One region of the Kushneria phosphatilytica genome, then DNA from elsewhere that is predicted to be linked to it. Evidence: predicted binding sites of a transcription regulator. Region 1 holds the regulator's gene; each other region holds the start of a gene.
The links. The regulator PhoB, encoded in region 1, activates phosphate uptake and scavenging genes when phosphate is short. The targets are predictions, from matches to a motif close to TGTCATANNNNTGTCANA.
Positions count from the first base shown of each region.

Region 2: a site for PhoB is predicted at 2,181-2,198, ahead of ppk1 (polyphosphate kinase 1). Genes of this name have one in related genera too.
Region 3: a site for PhoB is predicted at 3,036-3,053, ahead of FY550_RS12960 (PhoX family protein). Genes of this name have one in related genera too.

Region 1 covers NZ_CP043420.1:3,550,345-3,555,298, forward strand. Annotated here, with positions in the region: gene trpA (tryptophan synthase subunit alpha) at 1-701, shown strand, start outside; gene FY550_RS16480 (HU family DNA-binding protein) at 780-1,052, opposite strand; gene FY550_RS16485 (chorismate--pyruvate lyase family protein) at 1,344-1,943, shown strand; gene ubiA (4-hydroxybenzoate octaprenyltransferase) at 1,940-2,815, shown strand; gene phoB (phosphate regulon transcriptional regulator PhoB) at 2,917-3,600, shown strand; gene phoR (phosphate regulon sensor histidine kinase PhoR) at 3,636-4,954, shown strand, end outside.
Region 2 covers NZ_CP043420.1:2,812,911-2,817,864, reverse strand. Annotated here, with positions in the region: gene ppk1 (polyphosphate kinase 1) at 1-2,094, opposite strand, end outside; gene hemB (porphobilinogen synthase) at 2,222-3,223, opposite strand; gene FY550_RS12945 (type 1 glutamine amidotransferase family protein) at 3,365-4,033, shown strand; gene tatC (twin-arginine translocase subunit TatC) at 4,065-4,847, opposite strand; gene tatB (Sec-independent protein translocase protein TatB) at 4,844-4,954, opposite strand, start outside.
Region 3 covers NZ_CP043420.1:2,818,406-2,823,359, reverse strand. Annotated here, with positions in the region: gene FY550_RS12975 (FAD-binding oxidoreductase) at 1-477, shown strand, start outside; gene folM (dihydromonapterin reductase) at 474-1,187, shown strand; gene FY550_RS16910 (hypothetical protein) at 1,265-1,411, shown strand; gene FY550_RS12965 (3-deoxy-7-phosphoheptulonate synthase) at 1,897-2,991, shown strand; gene FY550_RS12960 (PhoX family protein) at 3,115-4,954, shown strand, end outside.

The DNA.
Region 1 (4,954 bases):
CGCTCAAGGGACTGCCTGCTGCCGGTGCCGATATCATCGAACTGGGCATGCCATTCACCGATCCGATGGCCGATGGCCCGGCGATTCAGAAGGCAGCGCAACGCGCCCTGCGCGCCGGGCAGACCCAGCGCAAGACACTGGAGATGGTGCGCGAGTTTCGCCGCAATGATCAGGACACGCCCATCGTGCTGATGGGGTATTACAACCCCATCTACCGCTACGGTGTCGGGGCCTTTTTAAAGGATGCAGTTGATGCCGGTATCGATGGACTGATCGTGGTCGATCTGCCTCCCGAGCATGACGGCGAGCTCTGCCTGCCAGCGATGAATGCAGGACTTGATTTCATTCGACTGACCACACCTACCACCGACGACAAACGCCTGCCGCGAGTGCTGGAAAACACCTCCGGCTTTATCTATTACGTCTCGGTCGCCGGCGTGACCGGGGCCCAGGCACCCACGCCTGAAAGCGTCGAGCAGTCGATTACGCGCATTCGCGCTCATACCGATCTGCCCATTGCCGTAGGCTTTGGTATCCGCAGTGCCGAGCAGGCAGCCGCTATTGGTCGCTTCGCCGATGCCGTGGTGGTCGGCTCGGCGCTGGTCCAGTGTATCGAAACGGCAGACAGCCCGCAGGCAGGAACGCAGGCCGTACATACGCTTGTCAGAACACTGGCCTCGGCACTGCCGCCACAGCGCTGAGTAGCCGGTGAGCGACGTCCGAAGCGTGTAAAGGAAGGAGAGCGCCGGCTACGCAGTGCAGCCGGCGAAGCGTTTCGATCAGTTGATCGAATCCTTGAGCGCCTTGCCGGGCTTGAAGGCAACGGTACGGCTGGCAGGGATTTCCAGCGTCTGACCGGTTTGCGGATTCTTGCCGGTACGTGCCGCACGCTCGCGTACGGTAAATGAACCGAAGCCGATCAGCGTGACATCTTCACCGCGAGCCACGCTGGAGCTGATCTCTTCGAGAATGGCGTTCAGGACCTGACCGGCCTTGTCCTTGGAAAGATCTGCCTGAGCCGCAATGGCGGCAGCAAGTTCTGGTTTGCGCATAGCGCCTCCTGGGTTGGGCAATTCAGGCGTGAATGACACCTGGCTTGTTGTTTTCCATCATGACCGCAAGGCTCATGACAGCTGTCCGACAGGAGTCGGGCAGGGTATCCTTCACAATCGAACAGCGTTCGACGACGCATAGCCTAGCAATGTCCTCGTATCGAGCGCCAGCATCACCTTGCGTTGCCTCGTCGAACGGATGACGATGACAGGCCGTATCGCAGGCCGAAACCACTTGTCTTCGCTCTTATCGGCAGAATCGAGCCTTACATGATCCCATCATCACAAGACATGCCCGCCAGCCCCCTGGTGCTGCGCCAGTGGCGCCCACTGGCAGTGGCAGCGGTGCAGCTCTCGCCTCACTGGCAGCGCTGGCTGGGCGCCAGGGGGTCATTGACCGCTCGACTGGCAGACCGGGTCAAAGGGCCGATCACGGTAAAAATCCATGCCGAGCACGCGGCTCCCCCGACACTTGATGAGGCGAGAAGACTCGCCTTGCCACAGCGCCGGCTGGCCTGGATTCGTGAAGTGACCCTCGAATATGCCGATGTTCCATTGATTGCCGCGCGCAGTGTCGTACCACTTGGAGAACTCCCCCGCGAAGTGCGTCTGCTGGGTCGCAAGGCGCTGGGACACTGGTTGTTCAGCCATCCTGATGTCACACGCTCCGCCATCGAACTGACGGATCATTCCTTGCAGATCGCCGGACACCAGGGCATCTGGACCCGACGCTCGGTCTTCCGGCATCCCCGTTGTCGATTACTGGTCCAGGAGAGTTTTCTGCCCGCGCTGGCCGATCTCATGCATGACGATTCGGCCGAAATCAGTGAATCCCGGCAGGAATCGCAACGTCATCCACGTCCGCCCGCCCCGATCATGGAGAACGCATGACCGCTCGTACTGCGCTGCAACGTATTCCCGATTTTTTGCGCCTGACACGGCTGGATCGCCCGATCGGCACCTGGCTTCTGATGTGGCCGACCCTTGCAGCGCTCTGGCTGGCGGCCGATGGCCTGCCTCAGCGTACCAATCTGATCATCTTCGTGGCTGGCGTATACGCGATGCGTGCTGCCGGCTGCGTGATCAACGACTACGCCGATCGCAACTTTGACGGTCATGTCAGACGCACCCGCGAGCGTCCGCTGGCGACCGGGCGCATCAGCGAACGCGAGGCACTGACACTGTTTGCTGCACTGATCGCTCTCTCCTTCGTGCTGGTCTGCTTCACCAATCTCTTTACCATTGCCCTGTCACTGGGCGGTGCGGCCCTGGCAGCCACCTATCCGTTCATGAAGCGCTATACCCACTTTCCCCAGGTCGTGCTGGGCGCTGCCTTCGGCTGGGGCATCCCGATGGCCTTCGGGGCCGAACAGCAGACGGTGCCCGCCATCGCCTGGTGGCTGTTTGCCGCCGGACTGGTATGGACTCAGGTCTACGATACCCAATACGCCATGGTGGACCGCGATGACGACCTGAAAATCGGCATCAAATCGACCGCCATCATCTTCGGCCGCTTCGATCTGATGATTCTGGGCGCGCTGCAAACCCTGATGCTGGTACTGCTGGCCGTGGTCGGCGGTCTGGCCGGGCTTAACGGCTTCTACTGGCTGGCACTGGTGGCCATCGCCGCAATCTTTGGCTATCAGCAATGGCTGACCCGGGGACGCACCCGAGAGGGCTGCTTTGCGGCCTTTCTCAACAATCACTGGGTGGGTGTGGTGCTGTTCGCCGGGGTGGTACTGGCGACCTGGCCGACGCCCTGAGGACACCTGCGCTGGACAGCACACCGGCTGTCACAATACTGTCATCGCTCACCGGTTAAATCGTCACCGAGTTGTCACGTTCGTTTGCCGGAGTATGACGCATGTCCCGAACCGTGCTGATCGTCGATGATGAGGCCTCGATTCGCGAAATGATCGCCGTTGCCCTCGAAATGGCAGATTTCCGCATTATCGAGGCCGAGAATGCCCAGCAGGCACACGCCCGGGTGGTGGATGAACATCCCGATCTGATCCTGCTCGACTGGATGCTGCCGGGCACCAGTGGCATCGAGCTGGCCCGCCGGCTCAAACGCGATGAAACCACCCGCGAAGTCCCCATCATCCTGCTCACTGCTCGTAGTGAAGAGGACAACAAGATTCAGGGGCTGGAGAGTGGTGCCGACGATTACATCACCAAACCCTTTTCACCGCGTGAACTCGTCGCCCGGCTCAAGGCCGTCCTGCGGCGTACGACACCACGTGGCGTGGAAGAAACGGTCGAGATCAACGGGCTGGCGCTGGACCCTGCCAGTCACCGGGTCAGTATCAATGGCCAGTCACTTGAGATCGGTCCGACCGAATATCGGCTTTTGCAATTCTTCATGACCCATCAGGAACGTGCCTATACGCGCGCCCAGCTGCTCGATCAGGTGTGGGGCGGTAATGTCTATGTCGAGGAGCGAACGGTTGATGTTCATATCCGTCGACTGCGCAAGGCACTGGGCGATGATCATCAGCAGCTGGTGCAGACGGTGCGAGGCACGGGCTATCGTTTCTCGACTCGTTGAGGGTTTCATCCATCGTTTGATAGCGACGGACACGCGTGCATTACTGGATCAATGAACTCTGGCGACTCGCCTATCTGGTACTCGGTTTCGGCCTGCTGGGCTGGCTGATCGGCTACCCTGGCTGGGGGATCGCGCTGGGACTGGCGGTTCACATGGCCTTTACCCTGCGCCATCTCAGAAAGCTCTATGTCTGGCTGGAAGCGCCGGTCGAACAGTCACCGCCGGCCGGTGAAGGGGTCTGGGGCGATCTGTTTGACCGCCTCTACCGCTATCAGAAGGGCCAGCGCCATATGCAGGGGCGGCTGCGTTCGGTCATCAATCGGGTGCAGGAGTCCAGCGAGGCGATGCGCGAAGGCGTGATCATGCTCGACTCCAGCGGCAATCTGGACTGGTGGAACAGTGCCGCCCAGCGACTGCTCGAGCTTGAACCCCATCATGACCGGGGCCAGCATCTCACCAACTATCTGCGTGATCCCCACTTCATCGAATACTTCCGTGGCAACGACTATCGCGAGCCGTTAACCCTGGCCTCTCCGATCCGCGACAACATGATGCTGGAAGTTCAGATCACCCTGTTCGGCGATAACGAGCGTCTGATCGTGATCCGCGATATCACCCGCCTGCATCGGCTGGAAATGATGCGACGCGATTTTGTCGCCAATGTTTCGCATGAGCTGCGCACGCCCCTGACCGTGCTGGCCGGCTATCTCGAAACCTGGCTTGATCATCGCGACAACCTGCCCGAGCGGCTGGTGCGGGGTCTCACCCAGATGGAGGCCCAGACCGATCGCATGCAGCGCCTGGTCAGCGATCTGCTGACGCTGGCTCGACTGGAGACCGCCGATCGTCATGACAGCGACCGGCCCATCTCGATCGCCGCACTCTGTCACCAGGCCGTCATCGATGGAGAGGCTCTGGCCGGAGGTAGCCACCATTTTCATACCGACATCGAAGATGATCGCTGGTTCTATGGCGATGAGCAGGAGCTGGCCAGCGCACTGTCCAATCTGGTTTATAACGCCGTGCGCTATACGCCCGAGGGCAGCACCATCACGCTACGCTATCAACCCTGGGAAGGCGGTGATGGTGCCCTGTCGGTGATCGATGATGGCGATGGCATAGAACCCCAGCATCTCGATCGTCTGACCGAACGCTTCTATCGCATCGACAAGAGCCGTTCGCTGGCCAGTGGCGGCACCGGTCTGGGGCTGGCTATCGTCAAACACGTGCTGTTTCGACACGACGCTCGGCTCGAGATCGAAAGCACCCCGGGCGATGGTGCCGAATTCCGCTGCATACTACCGGCAGCCCGTCTGAGCCCGGCCACCACCGGCACCGCCCTGTCCGAGCCCTC
Region 2 (4,954 bases), 740 kb from region 1:
TAACTGCCAGCTTTGACAGTTATCCAGCATGTAGGTATCGAGATCCTTGCGAACGCGTTTGGCGATACGTCGATCCAGCAGGGGAAAGCAGGTCTCGACCCGATTGAACATGTTGCGCTCCATGAAATCGGCACTCGAACACCAGGTCTCCGGCTTCCCGGCATTATGAAAGTGATAGACCCGGGTATGTTCGAGGAAACGGCCCACGATCGAACGCACCGTGATGTTTTCCGATACGCCGGCAACGCCGGGTCGCAGGCAACAGGTGCCACGAATGATCAGATCGCACTGCACTCCGGCCTGCGAGGCCCGATAAAGCGCTCGGATCAGCTGTGGCTCGGTCAGCGAGTTGCACTTGATGATGAGGTGGCTCTTGCGCCCCTTGTGCGCATTGCGCGCCTCACGATCAATCATCTCGATCAGGCGGCTGTGCAGAATAAAGGGCGCATGCAGAATGTGCTCGGTATGGCGGGGTTCGCCCATTCCCGAAAGCTGCTGAAAGACGTGATGCACATCTTCACAGAGCGCTTCGCGTGCCGTCATCAGGCTGTAATCGGTATACAGTCGTGCTGTCTTGGCATGATAGTTGCCGGTGCCCATGTGGGCGTAGTGTCGGATCTGGCCGGATTCACGACGCACGATATGCAGCATCTTGGCGTGGGTCTTGTAGGCCATCACCCCATAGATGACATTGGCACCGGCTTCCTGCAACCGTGATGCCAGTGCGATGTTGTCGGCCTCATCAAAGCGTGCACGCAGTTCGATAACGACCGTGACCTCCTTGCCGTTACGTGCCGCATCGACCAGGGCATTGACTACGCCCGAGTCGGCTCCGGTGCGATAGAGCGTCTGCTTGATGGCCAGTACATTGGGATCGCGTGCCGCTTCTGCGAGCCAGTTCTCGATAACACTGAACGACTCCCACGGGTGCAGCAGCAGGACATCCTCGCGAGTAATGATATCGAACAGGCTTTCATCGCTTTTCAGAACCTTCGGCAGGCCCGGCGTGAAGGGGGTATAGCGCAGGTCATGGCGATCGCTGTCACCGATCATCGACATCAGGCGGCTGAGATTGACCGGTCCGTCGACCAGATAGAGATCACGACGATCCAGCCGAAACTGAGCGAGCAGGAAGTCACTGAGATGCTCGGGGCAGTTGTTGGCGACCTCCAGGCGCACACCATCGCCATAGCGTCTGGCCAGCAGTTCCCCCTTGAGCGCCGAGGCCAGGTCGGAAACATCTTCGGTGTCCACGCTGAGATCAGCGTTGCGCGTGAGGCGGAACTGGTAGCAGCCACGGATGGTCATGCCGGGGAACAGCTTGCTGGCATGCGCATGAATCATTGACGAGAGAAAGACATATTCCTGACATCCTTCGCGACCCAGCGAGTCGGGTACGCGGATCAGGCGTGGCAACGAGCGCGGCGCGGGAATGATGGCCATGCCACCGGTGCGGCCGAAGGCATCGTGCCCCTCGAGTTCGACAATGAAGTTGAGGCTCTTGTTGACCAGTCGTGGAAACGGATGAGAGGGATCGAGCCCGATGGGACTGACCACTGGCATGATCTCATCGTCGAAATATTCATGCACCCACGCCTGCTGCGCTTTGGTCCATTGAGTACGGCGCAGAAAATGAATGCCCTGATCTGCGAGCGCCGGTATCAGGTGATTGTTGAGAATATGGTACTGGCGCTCGACCTGCTCGTGCGCCAGGCGTGCGATTTCGGCAAAGACCGATGAGGGGGAGTGGCCATCGACACTGGGTTCCTCGTGACCGAATGCAATCCGGTGCTTGAGCCCGGCCACACGAATCTCGAAGAACTCATCGAGATTCGAGGAAAAAATCAGCAGGAACATCAGTCGGTCCAGCAGGGGGTGGCTCTCGTCGAGCGCCTGTTCCAGGACACGGATATGAAACTGCAGGGTGGAGAGTTCGCGATTGAAGTACAGCCGCGGATCATCAAGCTCGGGAATATTGTCAGATGGCGTCGAAGCGCGTACCCCGGTCTTGCTGCGATTGATGCGCAGCCCCGTCGTGGTGCTTTCCCCGGCTTCGCCCTGATAATCCGTTTCATTGGCCGAACTGGCTGCCATGACGCTGTCTCTCCATTGATCTGGCGATAAGCCTGCCCCCGGATTAATTCCGGGCGCACAACGAGGCGGTCAGTCTGCATGAGCCGGATGACGAACTGATGACACTCTCCGGCTCATGCACGGCCGGTCACGCTTGCTTGAGCCACTGGGCTGCACGCTTGGCAAAATAGGTCAGAATGCCATCGGCGCCGGCCCGCTTGAAGCACGCCAGTGATTCCATGATGACCTGGCGTTCATCGAGCCAGCCACGCTCGAAGGCAGCCATATGCATGGCGTATTCACCACTGACCTGATAAACGAAGGTGGGCACCTGCAATTCATTGCGGACGCGGTGCAGCACATCAAGATAGGGCATGCCGGGTTTGACCATGACAGCATCGGCACCTTCGCTGATATCCATGGCCACTTCGTGTATGGCTTCGTCGCTGTTGGCCGGGTCCATCTGATAGGTGGACTTGTCTGCCTTGCCGAGATTGGCCGTAGAGCCCACGGCATCACGGAAGGGACCATAGTAGCGTGAGGCATATTTGGCAGAGTATGCCATGATGCGGGTGTTGATCAGGCCCTCGCGCTCGAGTACCTCCCGGATTGAACCGATTCGGCCATCCATCATGTCGGAGGGCGCGATGAAATCGGCACCGGCCTCGGCATGAGACAGACCCTGCTTGATCAGGGTTTCGACGGTGCGCTCGTTGAGCACATAGCCCTCATCATCGAGGATGCCGTCCTGCCCGTGGCTGGTATAGGGGTCCAGTGCCACATCTGTAATAATGCCCAGCTCGGGATGGGCCTGCTTGAGTGCGCGCACACTGCGCTGAATCAGCCCGTTGGCATTGTAGGATTCCTCGGCATGCAGGGTCTTGCCCTCGGCATCAATCACGGGAAACAGAGCGATGGCGGGAATACCCAGCTCACTCAGCTCGGCGGCTTCTTCCAGCAGCAGATCGAGGGAGAGCCGTTCAACCCCCGGCATGGAAGGAATGGCATCACGTCGCTGTTCGCCTTCCTGAACGAACATCGGCAGAATCAGATCGTCCACGGTGAGGGTGGTTTCGCGCATCATGCGCCGCGAGAAATCATCCTTGCGCATGCGCCGCATGCGGGTGGCAGGGAATTGACGAAAGGTCATGTGTGGCACGAAAACGCTCCACTTGATCAGCATTGACAGGTGACAGGCAGTATAACAGTCCCCGTGCTGCGACGTTGGAAACGGCGTAACGAGCACCAGCAATAGCGCGGAAGCCGGTTGAGTGGCGAAGGAGACAATGAGATGAAAAAACCGATTGCGGTGGTTCTGGCCGGTTGTGGGCGTGTAGATGGATCGGATCCCGTGGATACGCTACTGGCACTGTGGCGACTCGATCAGCGTGGTATCGCCTGGCATGGTTTTGCGCCTGAGATCGATCAGCAGAATGCGAACTCCTTTCGTGATGATGACGGACACGAGCAGACGACGCTGCTGACAGAGTCGAAGCGTCTGGTGAGCCGGGATGTCGCGCCGCTTGGCGCGCTCGATCCGAAGGCCCATGCCGGTATTCTCATTCCGGGGGGCGGCGGCATAAGCCGCCAGTTGTCGACTTATGCGCGTGAAGGTATTGGCATGAGTGTGCAGGAAGAACTGGCCCTCTGCCTGCATTCGTTCTTTTCTGACTATCGGCCAATCGCGCTGATGGGCATGGCCTCTCTACTGATTCCACGTCTGTTTGAGCAGGCCATTCCGGTAACGGTAGGCCATGATGCCGAGTTGAGCGGTGCCATCAGCGCCATGGGTGGCCTGCACAAGAGCTGCAGCGTGGACGAGATCGTCGTTGATCCGGTCCATCGGGTGCTCAGTACGCCGGCTTCATTGCTTTCGGATAACATGGAGACGGTCTCTACCGGCGTTTTCCGGCTGGTGGACCGCCTGATCGACATGGCGGCGGATGAGCGCTACCGCTGATGCCAACTGGCGTCTGATCGGCAGCTGTTTGTCAGGCGCTATCATCGTCCTGTTCCTGGCGACTTTCATCACGGCCACCACGTGGGTGACGGACCAGCCGTCCGAACAGGATGCCGACCTCGAACAGTAGCCACATCGGGCCTGCCAGTAGCGTCTGCGAGATAATATCGGGAGGTGTCAGTAGCATGCCTACGACAAAGCAGCCGATGACGACATACGGGCGCTTGCTGGAGAGAGACTGGACTGTCACCGCACCGGTCAGGATCAGCAGGAAGGTGGCGACCGGGATCTCGAATGCCAGGCCGAAGGCGAAGAACAGCTTCAGCACAAAGGAGAGATAGGCGTTGATATCGGTCATCACCTGAACACCCTCGGGCGCGGTGTTGGTGAAAAACTTGAACAACAGCGGAAAGACGACGTAATAGGCAAAAGCAGCGCCGCAGTAAAACAGTGCCACGCTGGAGGCCAGAATCGGAATCGCCAGCCGCTTCTCGTGCACGTAAAGCCCCGGCGCGATGAACGCCCAGGCCTGATAGAGCACGAAGGGGATGGCCACGAACAGGGCCACGATCAGTGTCAGCTTGAACGGCGCCAGGAAGGGGGAGGCCACTTCCGTGGCAATCATCTGCGACCCTTCGGGCAACAGCGCCATCAATGGATGCGCCACGAACTCGTAGAGCTGATTGGAGAAGGCATACAGCGCTGCAAACACGACGACCACGGCAATAATGGCCTTGAGCAGACGTGAGCGCAGCTCAATCAGATGCTCGACCAGTGGCGTTTGCTGTTCGTCGGGATCCTGCGACTGACTCATCGGGGGGTATCGTTCCTGTCGGCGTCCGGGGCGGCAGTAGCCCGATTATCGTCGGTGGCAGAAGAGATCGGGCCGGTATCTTCTGGCGAAGCGTGCTGGCTCGACGC
Region 3 (4,954 bases), 730 kb from region 1:
ACGATTCGTGCGCGGCTGCCGGGTGGAGAGTGCAGCTTCGAGCTTGGAGATCCACGGCCCCTGCTGCTGATTGCGGCCGGCACCGGTTTTGCCCAGATGAAGTCGATCATTGAGGCGGCACTGGCCCACGATCCGGATCACGATATCCACCTCTGGTGGGCTGGTCGCCGACGTGACGAACTCTATCTCGAATCGCTGGCGCGCCAATGGGTCGAGACTTATCCGAACGTACGTTTTACGCCAGTTGTGGAACTGCCGGGCGAAGAGGATTTCGATGGGGTCGTGGAGCGTATCGACCGTGCCCTGCATGAGCGGGTCGGCAGTACGCGAGAAGCGAACATCTTCATCGCCGGATCACCCGGCATGGTCTATGCCGTGGTAGATACACTCGAAGCGCTGGAGCCGCTGACCGAGCGCGTCTTCTCTGATGTCTTCAGCTATGCGCCCCGTCAGCCCGATCAGGGTGGTCAGGCATGAGTCAGGCCCCGATTCTGATTACCGGAGGTGCCCAGCGGCTGGGGCGCTACTGTGCCGAACGACTGCAGGATGATGGTCATCCGGTCATTATCACCTACCGGCGTGAGCGCGAAGCGGTAGCAGCGCTGCGTCGTCGTGGTGTCACGGCGCTACCAGCAGATTTCTCCAGCGAAGCCGGCATCATGGCGTTTATTGATGCTCTGAAGGCGCATACTCCGCGGCTGAGAGCCGTGATTCACAATGCTTCGCTCAGGGAAGCCGACCGCTTCGATGAGCAGGCCGGTGCCGCCTTCGAGCGCATGTTTCATCTCCACATGCAGGCCCCCTACCTGATCAATCTGCATGTGCAGTCACTGCTGATGGCCTGTAGCGAGCCGATGCGCGATATCATCCACATGACCGATTTCGTCGCAACCCGAGGGGCAAGCCGGCACGTCGCCTATGCCGCGACCAAGGCTGGCCTGGAAAGCCTGACACGATCATTTGCCGCACTGTTTGGTGCCGACATCAAGGTCAATGCCATCGCGCCGGCAGCCATCATGCACGACGAGAGTGAGGTGTCCGGGGGATCGGTGCCGCTTCGGAGCGGATCATTGATGCCGACACCGCCCGGGCCCGGTGTGATCTGGCAGAGTGTACGCTACCTGTTGGACAATGCTTACATGACTGGTGCCGTTCTACCCGTTGACGGCGGGCGTCATGTGCAGTAAAGGTAATAACAGGTAACGCTCGGGCAGTGCTCGGTGACTGCTGAAGAAGCATGGATGTATCAAACGGAGATGAACTCATGAGTTCACGAATGTCCCTGTTTCGCCGTCTTCACCGGCGCTGTGAGCGCCACGAGAAACTGCTTGCCGTACTGATGGTCGTGGCGCTGGTCATGGTGGCGCTGCTGGCAGCCCTGCCGGGTTTGTTCCTCTGGCATGAGCTGTAATACTTTCAGTGACGGTAATGGCATCCTCAAGTTTTGAATGCCTTGAGCACGCAGTAATGAACGTGAATTTCGCAGCAGGAACATGATCATGTCGCAACATTCAGCTACCCATCCCGAATCCCTGGCCTCTACTGGCAGGCGATGGGCGGCGTGTACGGATCATGTCGGTTATTTTGGCAGCTATTGGTTTGGTATCAGGCACGCCTGAGTCAATCGGGTGTGCCTGAAAGCGATCAGGCTGCCCACCTCAAGGAAAACCCCCGGTCGGCAGCCAGCCACCGGGGGTTTTTTGTATCACGCCCTTCAAGGCCATTACGGAGCGAGAGCCATGCGTTATTACAACCCAGCCTTCAACCGCCTGTTTCGCTGGTCGTTTGTCACCTGGCGCTCTTTCGGGCGCGTAAGCCCTGCCTGTCCACTGCAACCACGAATCCTCGCGTCGTTGTGCTGAATCACAACGGCGCCTGACATATCGGAGCGCCCTGATGTCGACTCTTGCTACTCCCGTTGAATCCACCTGTTCCGCTCGTACTGCCCGGGCAGCCTTGCCCTCCAGTGCTGAATTGAAGCGCGAGCTACCGCTAACGACTGCCACCACTCGTGAAATCGCCCGGCAACGGCATGCCATTCGTCGCATCATTCATGGTAGCGACACCCGTCTGCTGGTCGTCACGGGGCCCTGTTCGATTCACGATGAACATGCGGCGATGGAGTATGCCCATCATCTGAAGGATCTGAACGACCAGGTCGGCGAGCAATTACTGCTGGTGATGCGCGTCTATATCGAAAAGCCGCGGACGACGGTGGGATGGAAGGGGTTTGCGTACGATCCTGATCTCGACGGTCGCGATGACATGGCGGCCGGACTGTGGCGTGCACGACGACTGATGCGCGATATTGCTGCGCTCGGCGTGCCGATTGCCACCGAACTGCTTCAGCCGATGACAGCGGCCTACATCGATGACCTGGTGAGCTGGGCGGCAATCGGGGCACGTACGACGGAGTCACAAGTACATCGGGAACTGGCCAGTGGTTTTCCGGCTCCGCTGGGCTTCAAGAACGGCACTGATGGTGGCCTGGGTGTGGCGCTGGATGCCATGACCGCCAGCGCGCACGGTCATCGATTCTTCGGTGTCGATGAGCAGGGCGGCCCGGCAGTGATCGAGACAGCCGGCAACCCCGATACCCATCCGGTACTACGGGGAGGTCGCCAGGGACCCAATTGTGACGCTCAAAGTGTCGAAGCAGCCTGTCGGGCGCTCGAGTTGGCCGGCCATCGCCCCTCGCTGATGGTCGACTGTTCGCATGCCAATTGCGGCAAGGATCCCTTTCGTCAACCCGAAGTGCTCGAGCAGGTGATCGAGCAGCGTCTGGCAGGGCAGCAGGCGCTGACGGGTGTCATGATCGAGAGCCATCTGGAAGCCGGTCGACAGGCGTTGAGTGACGAACTCCAGCATGGCGTATCGATCACCGATGGCTGCCTGGGTTGGGCCCAGACCCGAAGCGTGCTGCTGGATGCCGCAGAACGCTTGGCGAAAGCATCGTTGAGCGGCTCGACAACGGCGGGAGTACCGGCCTGAGACATGGCCATGCCGAGCGGTGAGCACCCGGCTCGGCATGGCGGCGTCACCAGAATGTCATGCCTCGCGCCTAGCGTAGGTGGATCAGGACCGTGTTATCCACACTATCGCCGGGGAGTACCCATGAGTGCCGAAATCGAGAATCACGATAACCATAATCTCAGTCGGAACACGCCGTTTTCCACCATTCTGGATCGCCGCATGTCCCGCCGCCGGGTCATGCAGGGAGGCCTTGGCGTTGCTGCGGCAACCCTGTTCGCCGGTTTTGGCCTGCCAGGTGCCGTGCGTGCAGCAACCGCGGCGGCCAGCGGGCAATCGCTGAGTCTGGGTTTCGAATCGATTCCCGGTTCGATGACCGATGCCGTGGTGGTACCACCGGGCTATCGCGCTCAGGTCCTGATCCCCTGGGGGACACCGCTGACCACTGACGGCACCGCCTGGTCGCCCGATCTCTCACTGACACCCGAGCTTCAGGCCCGGGCAACGGGCATGCACCACGATGGCATGTACCATTTCCCTCTGGACCCTGAACAGGCCTCGAGCGATTTCCTGCTGGTCGTCAATCACGAGTACATCGATCAGAGCGCCCTGTGGGCACCGAGCAATGGTGCCACCAACCCCAAACAGGGGGCGCGGCCGGCTGATGAAGTCCGTACCGAGATCAATGCCCATGGTGTCAGCGTGGTACGCATTCGACGCGATGCCGATGGACACTGGGCGCCGGTCACCGGGGATCGACACAATCGGCGGTTTACCTCGGCGACGTCCATGGAACTGGCCGGTCCGGTCCGTGGCAGCGAGATGGTGATGACCGCCTGGTCGCCGGATGGCACTCGGGTGCGTGGTACCAACAACAACTGTGCCTGTGGCCATACGCCCTGGGGGACCTATCTGACCTGCGAGGAAAACTGGCCCGAGGTCTTTACCAACAGCGGTGAGCGAACGGCCGATCAGAAGCGCCTCGGGATGCCCACCGGGCGCGGGCGCTATGGCTGGGAGACCGCTGAACAGGGGCAGGAGGGTGAGTTCAGCCGCTTCGACAATACGCCTCGTGGCGCCAGTGCCCGGGAGGATTATCGCAACGAAGCGCGGGCTTTCGGTTATGTGGTGGAAATTGATCCCTACGACAGCGATAGCCGGGCTTACAAGCGGACCGCTCTGGGACGTTTCCGGCATGAGGGCTGCTGGCCCGGACGGGTCGTCGAAGGCGAGCCACTGGCCTTTTATACCGGTCATGACGCTCGCAACGAGTACATCTACAAGTTTGTCTCGAAAAAGCGCTGGGATGCGCGTGATGCCAACCGTCCGGGCGAGCACTACGACCGTCAGAGCATCGGTGCCAGCTATCTGGATGAAGGGACGCTTCATGTAGCGCGTTTCAACGAGGATGGCAGCGGCGACTGGCTGGCCCTGACGCCGGAGAGTGAGATCCCCGGGGGTGGCCCCAATGGCGAGCGCACCCTGGGAGAGGTGTTCGGCGATCAGGCCGGCATCATTATCAATACCTGCGATGCCGCCGATCTGCTGGGCGCGACGCCCATGGACCGACCCGAGTGGGGAACCGTCGATCCGGGCTCCGGCGATGTCTACATGTCATTGACCAATAACTCGGATCGTACCGCCCAGGACACCGAGCCGACCTTTACCGATGGCGCTGCCGGGCTCGGAGCCCTCGGTGCCGGTTTTGATACGGCGCCGGTCAATGCTGCCAATCCGCGCCCGGACAACAATTTCGGGCAGGTCATGCGCTGGCGTGAAACGGACAGGGCGAATCGCTTTGAGTGGGAAGTCTTCCTGTTCGGTGCTCCGGCCGGCGCAGGTAATGAGATCAATCGCTCCGGATTGACCGAGGCCAATGAGTTCGCCAGCCCCGATGGACTCTGGTTCGATGAGCGCGGGGAGAATGGTGAAGGTATCCTCTGGATCGAAACCGACAATGGCATCGACAAGGGGCGCGACAATG